3 regions of the Kitasatospora sp. NE20-6 genome follow, and region 1 is predicted to be linked to each of the others. Evidence: riboswitches for the same ligand, from Rfam matches in the RefSeq annotation. Region 1 holds a riboswitch; each other region holds the start of a gene.
What was found. A riboswitch is a leader RNA that binds a small molecule or an ion and turns the genes downstream of it on or off. The one in region 1 is predicted to bind cyclic di-AMP.

Region 1 (5,808 bases):
TAGGCCGATCGGGCGAGACGGGCGATGGGCGGTTGGGGCTGCATCTCCCGTACGGGGGTGGACGGTGAGCGTGACTCCTCGCCCTCGGGCGGTCGCGGTCCGTGTAATCGCCACAGGCACCACCGCCAGCGGTCCATCCTACCGGTACCACGAAAGCAACAGGGCCCCGCCCGCCTGACGAGACCCTGCCGAAACTGTCGGGGTGGCCGGATTCGAACCGACGGCCTTCCGCTCCCAAAGCGGACGCGCTACCAAACTGCGCCACACCCCGTAGTGCCGAGAGGAAGAGTACACGCCGGTCCGGGGCCCCTCCGCGCAATATCGGAGGCCGCCCGGGCGAAAGCGGTGTGCATTTCGCCGACCCGACCAGGTAGGCTGGCCAACGTCCTCGCGGCCGACCCCGGCCCGGGGGCGACGTGCCGTCAACGCACGCATGCGGGCGTAGCTCAATGGTAGAGCCCCAGTCTTCCAAACTGGCCACGCGAGTTCGATTCTCGTCGCCCGCTCCACCGCCCCGGCCCCAGCTCAGCGACATGATCGCGGAGCTGGGGCCGTTGTCGTTCGACGGCCCGTCAGGGCGGCGTGCCCGTTCCGCGCCCGTGCCGCGCCCGGCCGGACCGGTCGTGGTCCCGCCCTGCCGCGCCCGGCCCCGCTCCGAGGAGGGCCGGGGCGCGCGGGAGTCCGCACGGGCGGGCGGGGCTGCCGGTGCACCCCCGGCGTGCGCGCGGTCGCACGGCCTGCCGCCGGTTCGGGCCACCCGTCCCGGAGCGGGCGGCGATCCCCGGACCCGGCCGGAACGGCCCGACGGAAACGGCCCGACGGAAACGGCCCCGGGTCGGCGGGTGGACCGCCGGCCCGGGGCCGTTTCCGTGCTGCGGCCGAGGTCAGCCCAGGTAGTGACGGACCACACGGGCGGCGTACGCGTCGGTGTCGAGCATGCCCGCGCGGGCGGAGTCGGAGCCGCCGTCGTTGGAGCCCACGGTGTTGTCCTGGCCGGCGTTGAAGATGTCGTCGCCCGCGAGCTGGTTGAAGTTGCCGATCACGATCGTCGGGTTGAAGGAGTCGCTGTCGGCGACCGCGGACGCGGCCGGCAGGCAGGCGGCTCCGGTGACGGCCAGGAGAACGGCGGCGCGGCGGAGTGCTCGGGTCATGAGGGGTTCCCTTCCACGTTCCACGACGGGGTTTGTCGTGGCTGCGACAGTAAAAGGAAGGGCGCGCGGCCCCGGGGACGTTCGGCCGGTCGGTGGCGTGTTGACGCCGCACGCCCCGGCACGGGAAGCGCCGCGAGGGCGGAGGCCGGGGCGGACCGGACCGGGACCGGGAACGCGACCGGGAACGGGACCGGGGCCGGGAACGGGACCGGAACGGGGACGCCCGGCGGAACGACGGAACGGCGGAGAGGAAAAGGCCGAGGCCCGGCCGGGGATCCGTGGATCTCCGGCCGGGCCTTCGGGTGGCGCGGGGTGCGTCAGACGCGGACGCCGTGGGCGGCGAGGTACGCCACCGGGTCGATGTCCGAGCCGTACGACGGGGTGGTGCGGATCTCGAAGTGCAGGTGCGGGCCGGTCACGTTGCCGGTGGCACCGGAGAGGCCGATGACCTGGCCGGCGGTGACGGTCTGGCCGACCGAGACCTTCAGCGCCGAGAAGTGCGCGTACTGGGAGTACTTGCCGTCGGCGTGCTTGATGACGACGTTGTTGCCGTAGGCGCCGCCCCAGCCGGCCTCGACGACGGTGCCCGCCGCGATGGCGTGGATCGAGGTGCCGGTGCTGACCGCGAAGTCGACACCGGTGTGGTAGCCGCTGGACCAGTTGGAACCGGCCTTGTGGTACGGGGTGCCGAGGCCGGAGGAGACCGGCGCGACGTAACCGGAGGTGGCGGCGGGCGCCTTGGCCTCGGTGGTCGGGGCGGCGGGCTTGGCGGCCTCGGTCTTGGGCGCGGCCGGCTTGGCGGCCTCGGTCTTGGGCGCGGCGGGCTTGGCGGCCTCGGTGGTCGGGGCAGCCGGCTTCGGGGTGCTCGCGACCGGGGCGCGGTGCTCGGAGCGGGAAGCCGCGGCCGAGTCGGCCTTCTTGGTCTCGGCCTGCGGCGCGGCCGCGGCGGCCTGACCGGAGACGGAGAGCTTCTGGCCCGGGAGGATGAGGTTCGGGTTGCCGCCGATGACCTGGCGGTTGTCGTCGTACAGCTTCTTCCAGCCGCCGTCGACGTGCTGCGCACCGGCGATCTTGGACAGGGTGTCGCCGTGGACGACCTGGTACGAGGCGGCCTGCGCCGGGGCGGCGGCCGGGGCCGCGGCCGGGGCGGCGGCCGGGGCGGCAGCGACGGGGGCCGCGGCCTGGGTGCCGGCGCTGTGGGCGCTGGCAGCGGTGACGGGGATGGCGATCGCAGCGGCGGCCACACCGGTGGCGACGGCGACGCGGGACAGACGGGTGCCCAGAACGGACATGGAGTTGTTCCTCTCCTACGCCTACGAGGTGAGCTGTCGGGTTCGGGCTGGGAGATCGCCCGGTCGCGGAAAATGACGCGACTTCACCCCAAGCCGTCCCGGAACTACCGGGCGCGGCACTTACCTTGGGTCCCCCGCTCCTGCCGTGCACAGATGGTGCGTGACCCCGGGCAGCGGCAGGACTCGGCGTTCCACCCGGTGGCCCGCCCGGTCGGTGGCCGGGCAGACCATGAGAAAAACCTATGGACCGCTCCGCTGGCAAGCCGCCCCCTCCGAGGGGCCGTCACGAGCACTCCCGGCGGTCACTCTCCGCCGGGGCGAGGTGGGCAGAGCGCAGTCGCCGCAGTGACCGTGCGTATCCGGATCATGTCCGCGCGGGAGATTCCGCACCCCGCGTGGCCGGCCGGTCGCGGCGGGGCACGGATCATGCGCACCCCGGTGACCCTGGTCACGAGGGCCTCCCGGAGGCCCTTTCCGGGCCCGCCGGACGTCCGGGGAACCGCGTCCGCGGACCGGTGTCACCGGGCGGACGTCCGGCCGATAGCCTCGCTCGCGAGCGATGTTCGACCCCTTTTCGAGCAAGGAGCCCCTTTTGCGGGCGCAGGCCAGGCTGGAGACGGTCCAGCGCAGCGTGATCCGGGAGATGGCCCGGTACGGGCAGCGGTTCACGGTGGACGGCAGCGTGCTGCGCGGGCCCGGCACGACGGCGGTGGCGGTCCGCGAGCACCCGGGCGAGGACGGCGCGGTCGGCCACGTCGACCTGGGCTTCGTCCTGCGGCTGGGGCAGGCGGACGGTCCGGTGATCTGGGACTGCACCGCCGGGCGCGGCCGCACGGAGGAGGAGAAGCTCGACAGCGCCGTGCGCATGTGGGCGACGACCACCGCGGCGGCCGTGGTGGAGATGCAGGAGCGCCGCGGCGAGCACGGCGACCACGTGCGGCCCGGGGAACTGCCCGGGTGGCACGCCGTGCAGGGCCCGGCGGCGGTGTTCGGCTTCGGGAGCGACCGGCTGGCGGAGTGGCTGGCCGGCAACCAGCTGCTGCCCGCACTGGCGGACGCCCTGCGGCCCGGGCTGCCGTCGACCGGGGTCACCGGGGTGAAGGTGTTCCTCGGCGGCCGGGCCGGCGAGGAGGTCGCGGAGGTGCGGGTCGACGGCACCGTGTCGGAGCCGGCGTCGGCCGCCCTGCGCGCCCTCGGCTGGCCGCGCGGCGAACGCCTCTGCTGGGCACGGCTGTTCGTCCTGCTGGTCCCGGACGGGCAGGAGGCGCAGGCGGTGCCCGCCGGGTCGGCTCCGGCCCCCGGGGCGGCACACGGCGGCCCGGGGGTGCTGCGGCGCGGCCTGCTCGCGCGCTGGCGGCAGGCGCGGCCCGGGCGCTGACCTGGCCGCGCGGAAGCGGCGGCCGGGTCGGCGCTGCGGTCAGCTGGCCACGGAGGAGATCGTCTTCGCGAGCTGGCTGAGGAAGTCCTGGATCGGCTTGGCCGCCGTGGACTGGCTCACCATGAAGCCGAAGAGTGCTGCGATGATCGCGTGACTGGTCTTCAACTGCTTGTTGCGGATGAAGATCACGACGATCACGCCGAACAGGAACAACGCGGAGACGGAGAAGGCCACCCGGACTCACTTCCTCAATCTGTGGCGGGGGTTCTTGCTGGAACCCCGTGTCGAAGCCGGACCGCGGCCTGCGCCGACCGTCCCTGGCACGAGTCGGCCGATCCCGTCGCCATGGAGGTGCCCTGCAGGACCCGGCCGCCTGCTGCCTGCCGCACGTGCCGCCCCCCATCCCCCGAGCTCCGACCAGCCCACCCGGACTCAGTGTGGTCGTTCGTGCTGCCTGCGTAAAGGACTTGCCGGAAGCACGGGGCCCGGATCCTGCCATGTGAGACGAATTTCCGCCGACCGAGACGATAGCGGAAGCCTTCTGACGAAGCGTCCGCGGGGGCGGGGTGAACACGCCTCATTGGCCAACAAGCAGGCCCGGGCGGTGTGATCCATCCGGGGGAGGCTCCGCCAGAATGGCCGAAGATCACCTCCCAGGGGTTGACAGGTGCTACTGCCGCCACACCAGCAGCACGGCGCGGTCGTCGTTGACGTCCTTGGCCACCGTCTCGATGAGCCGGCCGGCCGCGCCGCGGAAGCCGTTCACCACCAGCCGGTCGGCCTCGCCCATCAGCCGGTCCATGCCCTCGGAGAGGTCCCGCCCGGGGATCTCGACCATGCCGTCGGTGCAGAGCATCAGGAGGTCGCCACGGTCGAGCCGGCCGCGCACCGCCTCGAACTTCGCACCGTCGTAGATGCCGAGGAGCGGCCCCTCCTGCGACTCCTTGACCTCCCAGCGCCCGGCACCACCGAGGCGCTGCATGCCCGGCAGGTGTCCCGCCGACAGGAGTTCGTACTGGCCGGTGTCGAGGTCGAGCACGAGGTGGACGGCGGTCGCGAAGCCCTCCGCCCAGTCCTGGCGCAGCAGGTAGCCGTTGGCGGCGGGCAGGAAGTCGTGGGCGGGCAGCGATCCGAGGAGGCCGCCGAACGCGCCGGAGAGCAGCAGGGCGCGGGAGCCGGCGTCCATCCCCTTGCCGGAGACGTCGGCGAGCACGACCTCAAGCACCCGGCCGCCGGGGCCGGTGCGGGTGGCGACGACGAAGTCGCCGGAGAACGACTGGCCGCCGGCCGGGCGCAGCGCCATGTCGGCGTACCAGCCGTCGGGGAGCTGCGGCACCTGGCTCTGGACGCGCAGCCGCTCGCGGAGGTCGAACAGCATGGTGCCGCCGCCGCGCCAGGGCACGCCGACCCGGCTGCGGAACTGGGCGAGCAGCAGGCCGGCCACCCCGACCGCGCCGACCACCAGGGCGGCGCCGGGGGTGACGCCGTAGACGTAGGCGTCCGGGTCCTCGCTGGCGATCCGCTCGCCGGTGTGGACGAGCGATTCGGCGGAGAGTCCGAGTGCGGCGGCCGCGTACAGCAGGACGAGGGTGGCGGGGCGCAGCAGCAGGGAGCCGGCGAGCACCGGCAGCACCAGGGCGGTGGGCGGCACCCAGGCCGGGATCCAGATGTTGAGGACGACCAGCAGCGGGACGGCGGCGAGGAAGAGTGCGAAGGCGAGCCAGTCGGGGGCGGCGCCGCGGAAGTAGTCCACCCCGGTCCGGCGCAGGGTGCGGCGGGCCCGGCGGAGCCTCGCCCGCAGCCGGGCCGTCACGGGCTCCCCGGCCGCGTTCGCGGTGGGGCCCGTCGCAGTGCTCCCGGGCGTCGCGCCCTGCGTGCTGCCAGCCATGGGGTCCGACCTTATCCACCGGTGCGGTCCGGCGTCGACGCTCCTGCCGGGGTGGTGTGCGCAGTCGCGCCGGGCGGGGCGGGTTTCGGCCGGGTGCGC
Region 2 (5,808 bases), on a different contig from region 1:
GGGGCCGGGCAGGCTGTGCAGGGCGGCGCGGGTGAGACCGAAGAAGCCGCAGTACTCGTCGAGGGGGCGGGACGTCACCAGCACGGCGGGCTCCCTCGGCGGGCGGCGGGGGTACCGGCCCATCGGACCACGGGCCGCGGGGGTGCGCATCCGCGGCCCGGCCGGGGTTCAGCGGGCGGCGAGCAGGCCGCGGGCGGCGGCCCGCTGCACCGCGGTGAGCCCGCGGACCAGTACGGGGGTGAGCAGGACCAGCAGCAGGCCCACGGCGGAGAGCGCCGCGATCTGGGCGGGCGAGGTGACGTAGTACCGGTGGTGGCCGCTGCCGTTGGTGTAGTCGTAGAGCTGGTAGCCCGGCCAGTCGGTGTAGCGGGCGAAGACCCAGTGGTAGAGCGGGTAGAGGGCGACCACCCAGCCGGTGACCAGGAAGGTCAGGGTGACGGTGAAGGTCAGCACCGCCCACGGGAACATGAGCACCTGGTGCAGGGCGGCCCGCCAGCCGGCGCCGTCCGCGAGGCGGGCGGTGATCCCGCCCCACACGCCCCGCCGGGTCGGCCGGACGGGCTCCGGGGCCGCGAGCGGGGTGCCCAGCAGGACGCGGACGCGGTGGAGCTCGAAGGCGCCGAGGCCGCGCGCGACGATCGTCAGCAGGGCGAGGAGCGGCAGTCCGGTGACGGTGGGCAGCAGGCCGGTGCCGACGGAGAAGAGCGTCACCGTGAGGACGAACCCGGCGATCGCGAGCGGCAGCGAGCTGAGCGCGAAGCCGATCTCCCGGTAGGTCACGGCGGAGAACGGTGCCCGCAGGAACCCGGGCCGGCGCGGGGTGTCCGTCGGGTCGGCGGCGTGGACGGACACCGGCCGGGCGGCGGCGGGCAGTGGCTGGGCGGTCATGGCGAGGTCCCCTCGGTGGTGTCGCGGTGTGACGACGTCCACGGTGCCGGAGCCGGCGGCCGGGGGTAATCCGGCCTGCTGCCCGGTCCGGGGTGGGGCTCTCCCTACCCCCGTGCTGCGGACGGCCGCCCCCACTCGTCCTCCAGCAGGGAGAACAGCAGCGAGTCGTGCCAGGCCCCGCGCAGGTGGAGGTCGTGGCGGATGCGCCCCTCGGGCCGGAACCCCGCCCGGGTGAGCACCCGCACGGAGGCGGTGTTGGCGGGGTCGACGCGGGCGGCGAGCCGGTGCAGACCGAGCGTGCCGAAGGCGAACCCGCACAGCAGCGCGGTGATCTCGCCCGCGTAGCCGTTGCCCCAGGTGTCGCGGCGCAGCGCGTAGCCGAGGGAGGCGGCACGGTCGCCTTCGAGGCCGAGGACGGCGTTGCCGACGGGCGCCGGGTCGTGGCCGTCGGCACGGAGGGTGACGGCCAGGCGGTAGGCGGTGCGCGGTTCCTGCCGGGCCTCGTCGAGGTAGAGCTCGATCTGGTCGGCGCACTCCTCCTCGTCCTGCGACTCGAAGGGCAGGTACCGGGCGGTCTCCGGGTCGCCGAACACCGCGTGGAGGGCGGCGACGTCGTCCGGGGCGAGGCGGAACTCGCGGACGGCGAGGCGGGGGCCCTCCAGGTGGACCGGGTGCACCGTGCGGACGGGGGCCGGGGTCATGGCGGCCGACCCTACCCTGCGGGCGGCCGACAGGGCGGCCGGGCCGCGCGGCAGGGGGCGCACCGGCTACCGTACGGGGCGTGGACGACGAAGACCTGCAGCTCATCCCCCGTACCCGCACCGAGGAGCTGCTCGCCTGGGCGGAGGCCGAGGGCCTGCCCCCGGTGCCGGAGGAGGCCGTACGGGCGGTGCTGACGCTGCTCGAACTGGGTGGCGCGCCGCTGCACGACGGCTGGCCCGAGCTGGGGTCGGCGGTGGTGGAGCAGCTGCTGCACGAGCGGCTCCACCTGTACGTGCAGCCCTGGGCCGGGCCGGAGGCGTACGGGGCGGCGGTGCGGCTGCTCATCGACCGCCAGCGGGCTGCGCGGCGGCTCAACGCGAAGCGGTGGGAGCGCCTGCACGCCGAGGCGGAGTGGCAGGGCGAGCTGCTGGGCACGCTGCTGCGCCGGCCGCAGCTGCTCACCTGGCCGCGGCTGTACACCCTGCTGCTGCAGGCCGACGGGGTGGAGACCGGCGACGTCGACGCGGTGCGGGACTGGCTGGACGCGTTCCGCGCGCTGGCGCCGGAGGAGCGCGTCGCGGCGTACGCGGCCCTGGTGGACGCCGGCACGCTGGACGCCATGGAGGACGCGGACGGCGGGCTCGGCTGGGGGCCGGCGCACCTGCTGGCGATCGGCATGGCCACGGACGGCGCGCGGCGGCTGCTGGAGTACGGGCTGATGCGGCGCAGCTACCGCAATCTGGCCGGGCTGACCGCGCTGGGCGAGCCGATGCCGCCCGAGCTGTCGGGCGGGTTCGAGGAGTTCGAGCAGGTGGCGGAGGACGGCGCGCTGTGGCTGTGCGGCGACTGGACGCTGCCGGGCCTGCCGGAGCTGCTGCTGTGGGAGTACCCGGACCTGGCGCCGGAGCCGGGCACGGCCGAGCTGCAGGCCTACGCGGACGCCGCCCGGGACGAGCCGGGCGGCGTGTAGGCGGGGGCCGTTACGGCTGGACGCCGTGCGAGCGGAGCCAGCCGAGCGGGTCGACCGGTGCGCCGCCGCCGGGCCGTACCTCCAGGTGGAGCCTGGCGGTGGTGACGGTGCCGGTGGCGCCGACCGCGCCGAGGACGGCGCCGCGCTCGGCGCGGCCGTCGGTGGCGGCGAGGCGGGAGAGGTGGCAGTACCAGATCTCGGTGCCGTCGGGCAGGGTCTGGACGACGCGGTAGCCGTACGAGCCGGCCCAGCCGGCGGAGGTGACGGTGCCGGCCGCGACGGCGGTGACCGGGGTGCCGGCGGGGGCCTCGAAGTCGAGGCCGGTGTACAGGTGGGCCCAGGTGCTGGACTGGCCGTACGGCGTGCCGAGGGTGTAGCCGGTGGTGGGCAGCGCGAGCGCGGCGTCGTCGACGGCGGCCTGGGCGGCGCGGCGGGCCTCGGCCTCCTGCGCGGCGGCGAGCCGGGCGGCCTCGTCGGCGGCGGTGCGGCGGTTGTCGGCCTGCTGCTGGATGCGGGCGGCGAGGGCGAGACCGGGATCGGCGGCGGTGTCGGCGGCCTCGTCGGGCGCGGACACGGCGGGTTCGGCCGCGGCGGCGGGGCCTGCGGCGGCGGCGGTCAGGCCTGCGGCGCCGAAGGTGGCGGCCATGGTGGCCGTGACGCCGAACAGCGGGCTGGTGCCCCTGGTCTGACGGGGCATCCGGTGGCGGGCCTGGTCGGCCTGCTCACGCGGGTGGTCGAGGAGCTGGGTGGCTGCGGCGGTGGGCTCCGCCGAGTGCGTCGACGCCACGGAGGCGCACTCCTTTCCTTCCCTCTCGCCGACCGGGTTAGCTGACGGGTTCGGAGCAGGAAGGTCTCCTACGGCTGGGCCTGGGCCCGGCCGATTCACCCCAAGGAACGTGGTTCCCCGGCTCCCGGGCCCACCGGCGAAGGCAGACCGCGGGATTGAGCGACACGCGCACGGTGCCGAGTCGGTACGGCGTTGCCGACCGCGCTGCGTTATCAAACGTTAATGCTATGCCTGCCTTGATTCCAAGCGCCTGAGCCGGTTGATTCGTTCGGTCTACGCGAGGAATGGGCGATTTGCGATGGTTTGCCAGGGGGCCGGTCACGGAGGGTGAACGAGCTGCGAAGCTGAGTACCCGTACTCATGCCGGTCGGGCCCGCCTCCGGGACGCTGCCGTCATGAGCGCACCGATCCAGTCCCGCACCACGGCCGCCTACTACGCGCAGGCCGTCCTCTCGTTCGCCCTCGCGACGGCCGCCCTCGCGATCGGGATCGCCTACCTGCCGGTCGACGCGTGGATGCGCGCCTTCCTGGCCGTCGCCCTGCTGTACGTGATCACCTCGGCGTTCACGCTGGCGAAGGTCGTCCGCGACCGCCAGGACGCCGGCGCGATCACCTCCCGGGTCGACCAGGCCCGGCTCGACCGGCTGCTGGCCGAGCACGACCCGTTCAAGGTCGACGGCATCTGAGCCGACGGGCACCCCGCCGGGCCGACCGCGCTCAGTCCGCGGCACCACCGGGGCCGGCGGCCGTCCGGGCCCGGGCGGCGAGGGTCTCACCGCCGATCGCCCAGTTCTCGGCGGGCACCTCCTCGATGGCCACCCAGATCTTGTCCGCGGCCAGGCCGGTGGCCCGGGCGTAGGCGTCGGTGAGGGCGCGGGCGATCTCGGCGCGCTGCTCCTCGGTGCGGCCGGCCAGCTGCTTGACGGTGATGAAGGGCACGGGGTCTCCCGGTTCGGCGGTGCGGCCGGTCCACCGGCCGGGCGCACGGTACCGCAGGGCCCGCCGGCACCCCGCGGACGGCGGCGGACGGCGGCGGACGGCGGCGGACGGGCCGCCCGCACGCCGGCGGGGGCCGGGCCGTGACCCCCTGCCGCGCCGCGCGTTGTGCAGGGCATGAAGAAGCGCAGCATGCTCGCCTTTGCCTCCCTCGCCGTCGGCGTCGTCGCCTCGCTGACCGCACCCAGCGCCCACGCGGACGGGCAGCAGCACCGCATCGGCGACGCCAGGGCCGTGACCGGCAGCGAACTGCCCGACACCGGTGCCGACGACCGGGCGGACGGCGACGCCGACCTCGTCTGACTCCTTCCCGCGGGCGCCCACGCCCGCCCCGGGGCCCGTACGCCCCCGGCACCGAGGCCCGCGCCGCCGCGCGGGCCTCGGTGCTTTCCTGCGCCGGGGCGCCCCGCCGGCCGGGGCGAGGGTTGACGCCGGGCCGGTCGCCGACGGAGGGTTCAGGGAGCCCCGCCCGCACCCGCGCACCTGGACCGCCGCATGGAAACGCTCACCGACCGGCTCCGCAGCAACCTCACCGGTCAGCCGCTGCTGGCGACCCTCGGCGTCGAGATCGTCGAGCTGGCCCGCGGCCGGGTGGTGCTCGACCTGCCCGTCCGCCCCGGGGTGACCCAGCAGAACGGGTTCGTCCACGCGGGCGCGATCTCCACCCTGGCGGACGCGGCGGCCGGTGCGGCCGCGCTCTCCCTGATGCCCGAGGGCAAGGACGTGCTGAGCGTCGAGTTCAAGCTCAACCTGCTCAGCCCCGGCGTCGGCGAGCGGCTGCGGGCGACCGGCACCGTCGTGCGCAGCGGACGCACCATCACCGTCGTGGGGGCCGAGATACGGTCCGTGACCGCCGGGGTTCCGGGCAAGGAGGTCGCGCTGCTGCAGGGCACGATGATCGCGGTCGACTCCGCCCCGTGACGGCGGTCCGGGCGATCCGGGTGGGCGATCCGGGTGGGCGATCCGGGCGATCGGTACCGATTCGGGTGGGTTCCGAGACCGTCCCGTCGCCGAACCGCGACAAGAATTGCAGTCCTGCGGGGTAGGTGTCGCAGGGACGGCACGAGCCCGGTCCGCCTCCGGCGGCATCCGGCAGGAGACGAAGGACGTGGAGAGATGACGCAGACGGCCCGGACGGCTCCGCCCGCCACCGGATTCATCCCGGGACAGCGCCCGTCGGTCGAGCCTCCGTCCGCGGGCTCCGGGGCCGTCCGGGCCGACGGCGTCGGCGCGACGCTCCGCCGGGCCTTCGCGGTCGCCCGCGGGCTGCGCAGTCTGCGGCCGGTGGCGGCGCGTCCGCCGGAGCCGTACGGCGAGGTCGACGGTCAGTGAGGACGGCCCGCGGCCGGTGACGTCCGGGCTGTCCGGCGGGGTTCCGGCGCAGGTGGAGCGGGTGGTCCGGACCCGGGTCCGGGAGGTCGGCCCGGCGTCCGGGGTGACGGTCCGCCACCTGCCGGACGCGAGC
Region 3 (5,808 bases), on a different contig from region 1:
TGTAGTCGGCGACGCCCTCGGAGAGCCAGAGCGGCGTCCAGCTGCGGGTGGACGCCCGGGTGGCCACGTGGGTGGCCTCGTGGGTGACGACGACCTTCCGTCCGAGGTCGCTCAGGCCGCGGAACGCGTCCGGGTTGACGAGCACCCGGTCGGCCGGGGTGCCGGCCGGGGCGCCGCCGGCCGCGACGGTGACGGCCGCGATGCCCTCGTACGCGTCGGGGGCGACGTCGAGCATGCGGGCGAACTCCGGCTCGGTGGCGGGGGTGACGATCAGCAGCCGGCCGGGCCACGCCTCGCCCCAGAGCTCCGAGACGGCCGGCACGGCCTCGTCCGCGACGGCGGCGAGGGCGGCCAGTTCGGGTGCGCCGCCGAGGCCGAGCACCAGCGAGCGCTCCCCGCGGGCGACACCGACCTTCCCGAGGTCCCACAGGGCGGCGGCGGAGGCGGGCTCGTCCGCGGCGAGGAGCCATCCGTCGGCGGTCCGGTCGAAGGTGAGCCGCCGCGGCAGCACGGCCGGCTGGTCGTCGATGCCGCGCAGCCGGTGGGCGAGGCCCGCGGTCACGGTGAGGCTGCCGTCGGCGCCGGGCTCGCCGACCTCGCTGATGCGGTACTCGACGGCGGCGAACGGCACGGCGGCCGCGCGGTCGGCCAGCCGGGCCTGGGCCGCCCGGGCGGCCGGGGCGGTACCGGCGAGCAGGGCCGTGCGGTCGGCCCGCAGCAGGGCCCGGGCGCGGGCGGCGAGCAGGTCGGTCACGCGCGGGGGCACCCCCGGCACCGGCGCGCCGGGCCGCCCGGGCGAGAGGGCCGTGCGGCGGGCGGCGGCGGAGGGGACGGTGGGTCCGGAGAGCTGGGCCAGCCCGCCGAGGGCCAGCAGCAGGGCGGTGCGGCGCGGCACGCGGCCGTCGCCGGACAGGACGGACCGGCCCGCCCCGAAGCGTCGGGGCAGGTCGGTGACCAGGGGTTCGGCGTCCCCGCCGGCCGGGCCGGGGTGCCGGTAGGCGCCGCTCAGACCCGCACCACCCCGCTGACGGGCATGGCCTTGACGCTCTCGTAGCGGACCCGGGCACCGGGGTACGGGGCGTGCACGACGACCCCGCCGCCGGCGTACATGCCGACGTGGTGCATGTCCTTGTAGAAGATCACCAGGTCTCCAGGTCGTGCCTCGGAGAGGCTCACTCGCCGCCCCGCGTACGCCTGTGCCTGCGAGGTGCGCGGCAGGCTCACTCCGGCCTGCCGCCAGCTCCAGTACATCAGACCGGAGCAGTCGAAGGTGCCGGGCCCGGTCGATCCGTAGACGTACGGGGAGCCGATCCGGGAGACCGCGGCGGCCAGGGCGGCCGCGGCCCGCTCGGAGGAGGGGGGCTGGTCGCCGAGGTCGATGCGGTCGGTGCCGCGGGCCGCCCGGCGGGCCGCGTCGCGGGCGTCGTCGGCGACGAGCCGGCCCCGCTCGCCGGCGGTGAGGCCGCCGAGGAGGCGCTGGGCGTCGCCGAGGCGCTGCCGGATCTGCTCCTTGCTGTCGGCGAGGGAGCGGCGGACGTCCTCCAGCTCGGCGAGCTTGCCGGTGGCCTCGGTCCGGCGCTGGTCGAGCCGGCGCCGTCGTTCGAGGACGTGGCGGAGGGTGTCGTTCTGCCGGGTGTTCGCCTGGTCGAGGGCGCGGGCGCGGGTCAGGTAGCCGTCGGGGTCGGATTCCAGCATCAGCCGGACGGCCGGGTCGATGCCGCCGTCCCGGTACTGCGCGGCGGCGGCGGTCGCGAGGTCGACGGTGAGGCGGTTGAGCTCGTCCTGTCCCCTGGCGACCTGCGCCTGGAGGGACGAGGCCTCGGCCTGCAGGCGCTTCTGCTGGTCGAGTGCGGCGTTGGCCTGCTCGCTGGCGTGCTCGGCCTCGTCGTACAGCCGGTCGACCCGGGTCCTGACGTCGGCGGTGTGCGCGGACGGGTCCGCGGGCACCTCGGGTGCGCCGTACGCGCTGCCGCCGACGGTGGCGCCGAGGGCGGTGGTGGCCGCGGCCGTGAGCACCAGGGCCCGGGCTAGGCCGTGGACGCCGGGCAGTTGGGGGCGGCGGTGCGCGGGCATGCGGCGGTGGCTCCGTTCCTGCGGCGGGACGCCGCCGCCGCCCGGGCCGGGCGGCCGTCCTCGCGGACGTCCGGGGGCAGACGTTAGCGAGTCCGACCGATCTAGTCCAAACCCCTCCATCACCGAATATTTGACCTCCAATCGGACATCAGCCCGGGTGCGGGCCCCGCCGGCCGCGCCGGACGGCCGCGGGCCCGGCCCCTCCGTCGTCGGAGGGACCGGGCCCGGGCGGGGTGCTGCGTGCGCGTCAGATCCGCACGATCGCCGAGATCGGCATCACGGTGGCGGAGGCGTACCGCACGTTGGCGCCGGTGTGCGGGGCGTGGATGATCTGGCCGCCGCCCACGTACATGCCGACGTGGTGCCGGTCGCCGTAGTAGACGATCAGGTCGCCGGGCTTGGCGTTGGCGATGTTGGTGCCGATGTTGGTGCCGGCCCCCGCCTGCGACTGCGAGGTGCGCGGGATGGAGACACCCGCCTGCCGGTAGGCCCACTGCATGAGGCCGGAGCAGTCGAAGTTGGCGGGCCCGGCGGCACCGTAGACGTACGCCACGCCGAGCTTGGTCTTGGCCGCGGCGACGGCGACGGCGGCGTGGGAGCCGGCCGGCAGGTCGACGGTGTCGAGGACCGGGCGCGCGGTGTCGCGGGAGGCGCGGTCGACGCTCGCCTTCGCGGCGGAGGCGGCCCTGGCCTCGACGGCGGCGAGCTCGTCGCGCTCCTTCTGGGTGAGGGAGTCGAGCAGGGCGGTGGCCTTGGCCAGCTTGCCCTGGATCTCCTCCTTCTTCGTCCTGAGCGAGCGGGTGGTGCTGTCGAGGTCCGCGAGCTTGTGCTCGGCCTCGGCCTTCTGGGCGTCGAGCTTGGCCTGCTCGGTCCTGAAGGACTTGAGGGTGTCGGCCTGGGTGGCGTTCATCCGGCTGACCGACCCGGCCTGGCTCAGGAACTGGTCGGGCTCGCTGGAGAGCATCAGCTGCACGGTGGGCGAGATGCCGCCGTCGCGGTACTGCTGGGCGGCGACCCCGGCGAGGCGGCCCTGCACCCCGCTCACCTGGGCCTGCTGACGGGCGACCTGGTCCTGCAGCTGGGTGACCTGCTTCTGCAGGGTCTGCTGCTTCTCGGCCGCCGCGTTGTACTGCTCGCTGGCGACCTCGGCCTGCTCGTTGAGCTGGTCGACCTGGGTCTTGACCTGGTCCTTGGTCGGCGCGGGGTCGGCGTGGGCACCGGTCTGGGAGGAGAGCGCGACCGCGGTGGCCGCGGCAGCGGTCAGGATCGAGGCACGCGTGCGGCCGACAGGCTTGGGACGACGATGGGACGCCACGAAGGCGGACTCCTTCTTCCTCACACCGCCTACCGGGTGAGCTGACGGGTTCGGGCCGGAAGCTGCCCTACGACGTCTCACCGCCCGCCCCTGCGGCCCGCGGACTCCCGCGGGCCGGCCGGCGCGGCCGGCCTGACGCCGATTCACCCCGGGGGAACGTGGTTCCCCGGCTCCGTTCGACAGCGCCCCCTCAGGGGCCTCCCCGTAGGCAGTTCACACTGCCCAGCTGCGTCGCGGACTCGGCGGCGACCACCGCCGTCACCCGGGTTGGGTGATCGACTCCGCGGCGGTCCGTGGGATGACCTTAGTAACCGATCCGTGATCCGTTCAAATCCTTGTCGGAAAAATCTCGGATCAACGACCGTTCCCATCGGTGAATACGACCGGTCCTGAACGGATTTCCATGGTCAGCTGATGGTTTCTCATCCGACGAGCAGGAAATCGGACGCCCGGACGTGGGGGAGATCACAGGAGGATCTCCGCCAGCCCGGGCGTGTCACGCGGCATCAGAAACGCCGCGGATGAGGCATATGTCCGATCTGCTACCGCGGGGTCAGACCCGGCGGATGGTCTTGATCGGCATGACGGTCGCCGACGCCACCTTCACCACGTCACCGGTGTGCGGGGCGTGCACCATCAGACCGTTGCCGATGTACATCGCCACGTGGTGCGCGTCCGAGTGGTAGATGATCAGGTCGCCGGGCTGCGCGTTGGCGATGTTGGTGCCGACGTTGACGCCCACGGTCGCCTGCGACTGCGAGGTGCGCGGCAGCGAGACGCCGGCCTTCGCGTACGCCCACACCATCAGGCCCGAGCAGTCGAAGGAGTTCGGGCCCGTGGCGCCCCACACGTACGGCACGCCGCGCTTGCTGAGGGCGGCGCTCACGGCCGCGGCCGCGTAGCCGGACGCCGGCGGCAGGTTGCTGATGTCGACGCGGTCGCCGGCGCGGGAGGCGCGGCCCGTGATGGACGCGCGCTCGGCGGCGGTCAGCGAGCTGAGCAGGCGCTGCGACTCGGAGAGCTTCTTCTGGACCTCGGCCTTGGCCTCGTTCAGCGTCTGGGTGGAGCGGTCCAGCTCGGCGAGGATGGCCGCGGCCTCCTGCTTCTGCTGGTCGAGCCGGCGCTGCTGCTCCTTCAGGCTCTTGAGCGTGGAGGCCTGGGTGTCGGTGGCCTGCTCGTTGCTCGACGCCTTGTCGAGGTAGTTGTCGGGGTCCGACGAGAGCATGAGCGCCACCGTCGGGTCGACGCCGCCGGTGCGGTACTGGTCGCCGGCGACCGCGGACAGCCCGGACGCGACCTCGGTCAGCTGCTGCTGACCGCGCGCGATCTGGTCCTGCAGCTGGTCGGCCTGCTTGCGGAGCTGCTCGCCCCGCTCCTTGGCTCCGTTGTACGTCTCGGACGCCTGCTCCTGCTCCTCGAGGAGCTTGTCGACCTGGACCTTGACCTCGTCCTTGGTGGGCTTTGCCGGGGCGGCGTGGGCGCTCGCCTGGGCGGAGAGGGCGACCGCGGTCGCGGCTGCAGCGGTGAGCACGGATACCCGCGCGCGGCTCGGCTGCTTGGGACGGCGGTGGGAGGCCAAGGGTCTAGCTCCTTCTTCCTGCTGGACTCACTCGATCGAGTGAGGTCCGGAAAATAGGTTTGACGCCAGACCCTAGTGAAGATCCGCCTCCGGCGCCACTCCCCTCCGCTGCGAAGTCGGCCCCCCGACCGGGATTTCACCAGCCCGACACAACCTCGCCACCACCGCTCCGACCTGGGCCGACGCCCCGTCAGGGCCGGGAGAGCCGGTTGAGCAGCAGAATCGACGCCACGGGGCGGGCCCCCGCCTTGCGCACGCCCTCCGCGACCTCGCGGTCCGTGGAGACCACCACCACCGGCCGCCCCTCCGGCTCGGCCCGCACCATCCGCCGGATCAGCTCGTCCGCGGTCTCCCCGGTACGGCTGAAGCGCACCCGGACCCCCCGCGGCGGCGCCATGATCACCGGCACGTCGAGGTCCTGCCCGTCGAAGACACAGGTCACCTCGGCGTGGGTGCGCTGCGCCAGCATGGCCAGCCCGCCCAGCAGCCGCAGCCGCTGCTGCTCCAGCGGCAGCGCGGGGTAGCCGGTCTTCGTGACGTTGTAGCCGTCCACCACCAGGTGCACCTGAGGAATCGCCAGCAGCTGGTCGAGCAGGGCCGGGTCGTCCTCGGCCAGACCCCGGCGGGCCACGTCGTGCGGGTTCGCCGAGGACGGCTCCACCGCGTCCACCAGGTCCGCCGGCCGCAGCTGGGCGACCGGCAGCGCCAGCTCCCGCTGCAGGCCCTGCGCCGACTGCAGCACCGTGTCGAGCAGCAGCCGCAGCCGCATGTCCTCCACGCTGCGGCCCTCGCGCGCCGAACGGCGGCCCGCCTCCGAGGCGGTCTCCAGCTCGGTGATGCG

Region 2: linked by a shared signal. The riboswitch ahead of SNE206_RS25265 (M23 family metallopeptidase) and the one ahead of SNE206_RS05790 (peptidoglycan DD-metalloendopeptidase family protein) in region 1 are both predicted to bind cyclic di-AMP.
Region 3: linked by a shared signal. The riboswitch ahead of SNE206_RS28150 (NlpC/P60 family protein) and the one ahead of SNE206_RS05790 (peptidoglycan DD-metalloendopeptidase family protein) in region 1 are both predicted to bind cyclic di-AMP.

The regions. Positions count from the first base shown of each region.
Region 1 is NZ_BPRL01000005.1:45,061-50,868, reverse strand. Features, by position in the region: tRNA gene SNE206_RS05805 (tRNA-Pro) at 198-271, opposite strand; tRNA gene SNE206_RS05800 (tRNA-Gly) at 436-509, shown strand; gene SNE206_RS05795 (hypothetical protein) at 885-1,151, opposite strand; gene SNE206_RS05790 (peptidoglycan DD-metalloendopeptidase family protein) at 1,469-2,443, opposite strand; cyclic di-AMP (ydaO/yuaA leader) riboswitch at 2,449-2,642, opposite strand; gene SNE206_RS05785 (DUF6348 family protein) at 3,003-3,821, shown strand; gene SNE206_RS05780 (hypothetical protein) at 3,861-4,055, opposite strand; gene SNE206_RS05775 (PP2C family protein-serine/threonine phosphatase) at 4,492-5,709, opposite strand.
Region 2 is NZ_BPRL01000039.1:83,211-89,018, reverse strand. Features, by position in the region: gene SNE206_RS25285 (hypothetical protein) at 1-84, opposite strand, end outside; gene SNE206_RS25280 (sensor domain-containing protein) at 169-888, opposite strand; gene SNE206_RS25275 (GNAT family N-acetyltransferase) at 993-1,589, opposite strand; gene SNE206_RS25270 (hypothetical protein) at 1,670-2,560, shown strand; gene SNE206_RS25265 (M23 family metallopeptidase) at 2,571-3,347, opposite strand; cyclic di-AMP (ydaO/yuaA leader) riboswitch at 3,359-3,519, opposite strand; gene SNE206_RS25260 (YiaA/YiaB family inner membrane protein) at 3,743-4,033, shown strand; gene SNE206_RS25255 (tautomerase family protein) at 4,065-4,286, opposite strand; gene SNE206_RS25250 (hypothetical protein) at 4,461-4,646, shown strand; gene SNE206_RS25245 (PaaI family thioesterase) at 4,839-5,264, shown strand; gene SNE206_RS25240 (hypothetical protein) at 5,460-5,675, shown strand.
Region 3 is NZ_BPRL01000048.1:32,975-38,782, reverse strand. Features, by position in the region: gene SNE206_RS28160 (hypothetical protein) at 1-895, opposite strand, end outside; gene SNE206_RS28155 (NlpC/P60 family protein) at 1,006-2,073, opposite strand; gene SNE206_RS28150 (NlpC/P60 family protein) at 2,321-3,388, opposite strand; cyclic di-AMP (ydaO/yuaA leader) riboswitch at 3,399-3,583, opposite strand; gene SNE206_RS28145 (NlpC/P60 family protein) at 3,942-4,967, opposite strand; gene SNE206_RS28140 (NYN domain-containing protein) at 5,158-5,808, opposite strand, start outside.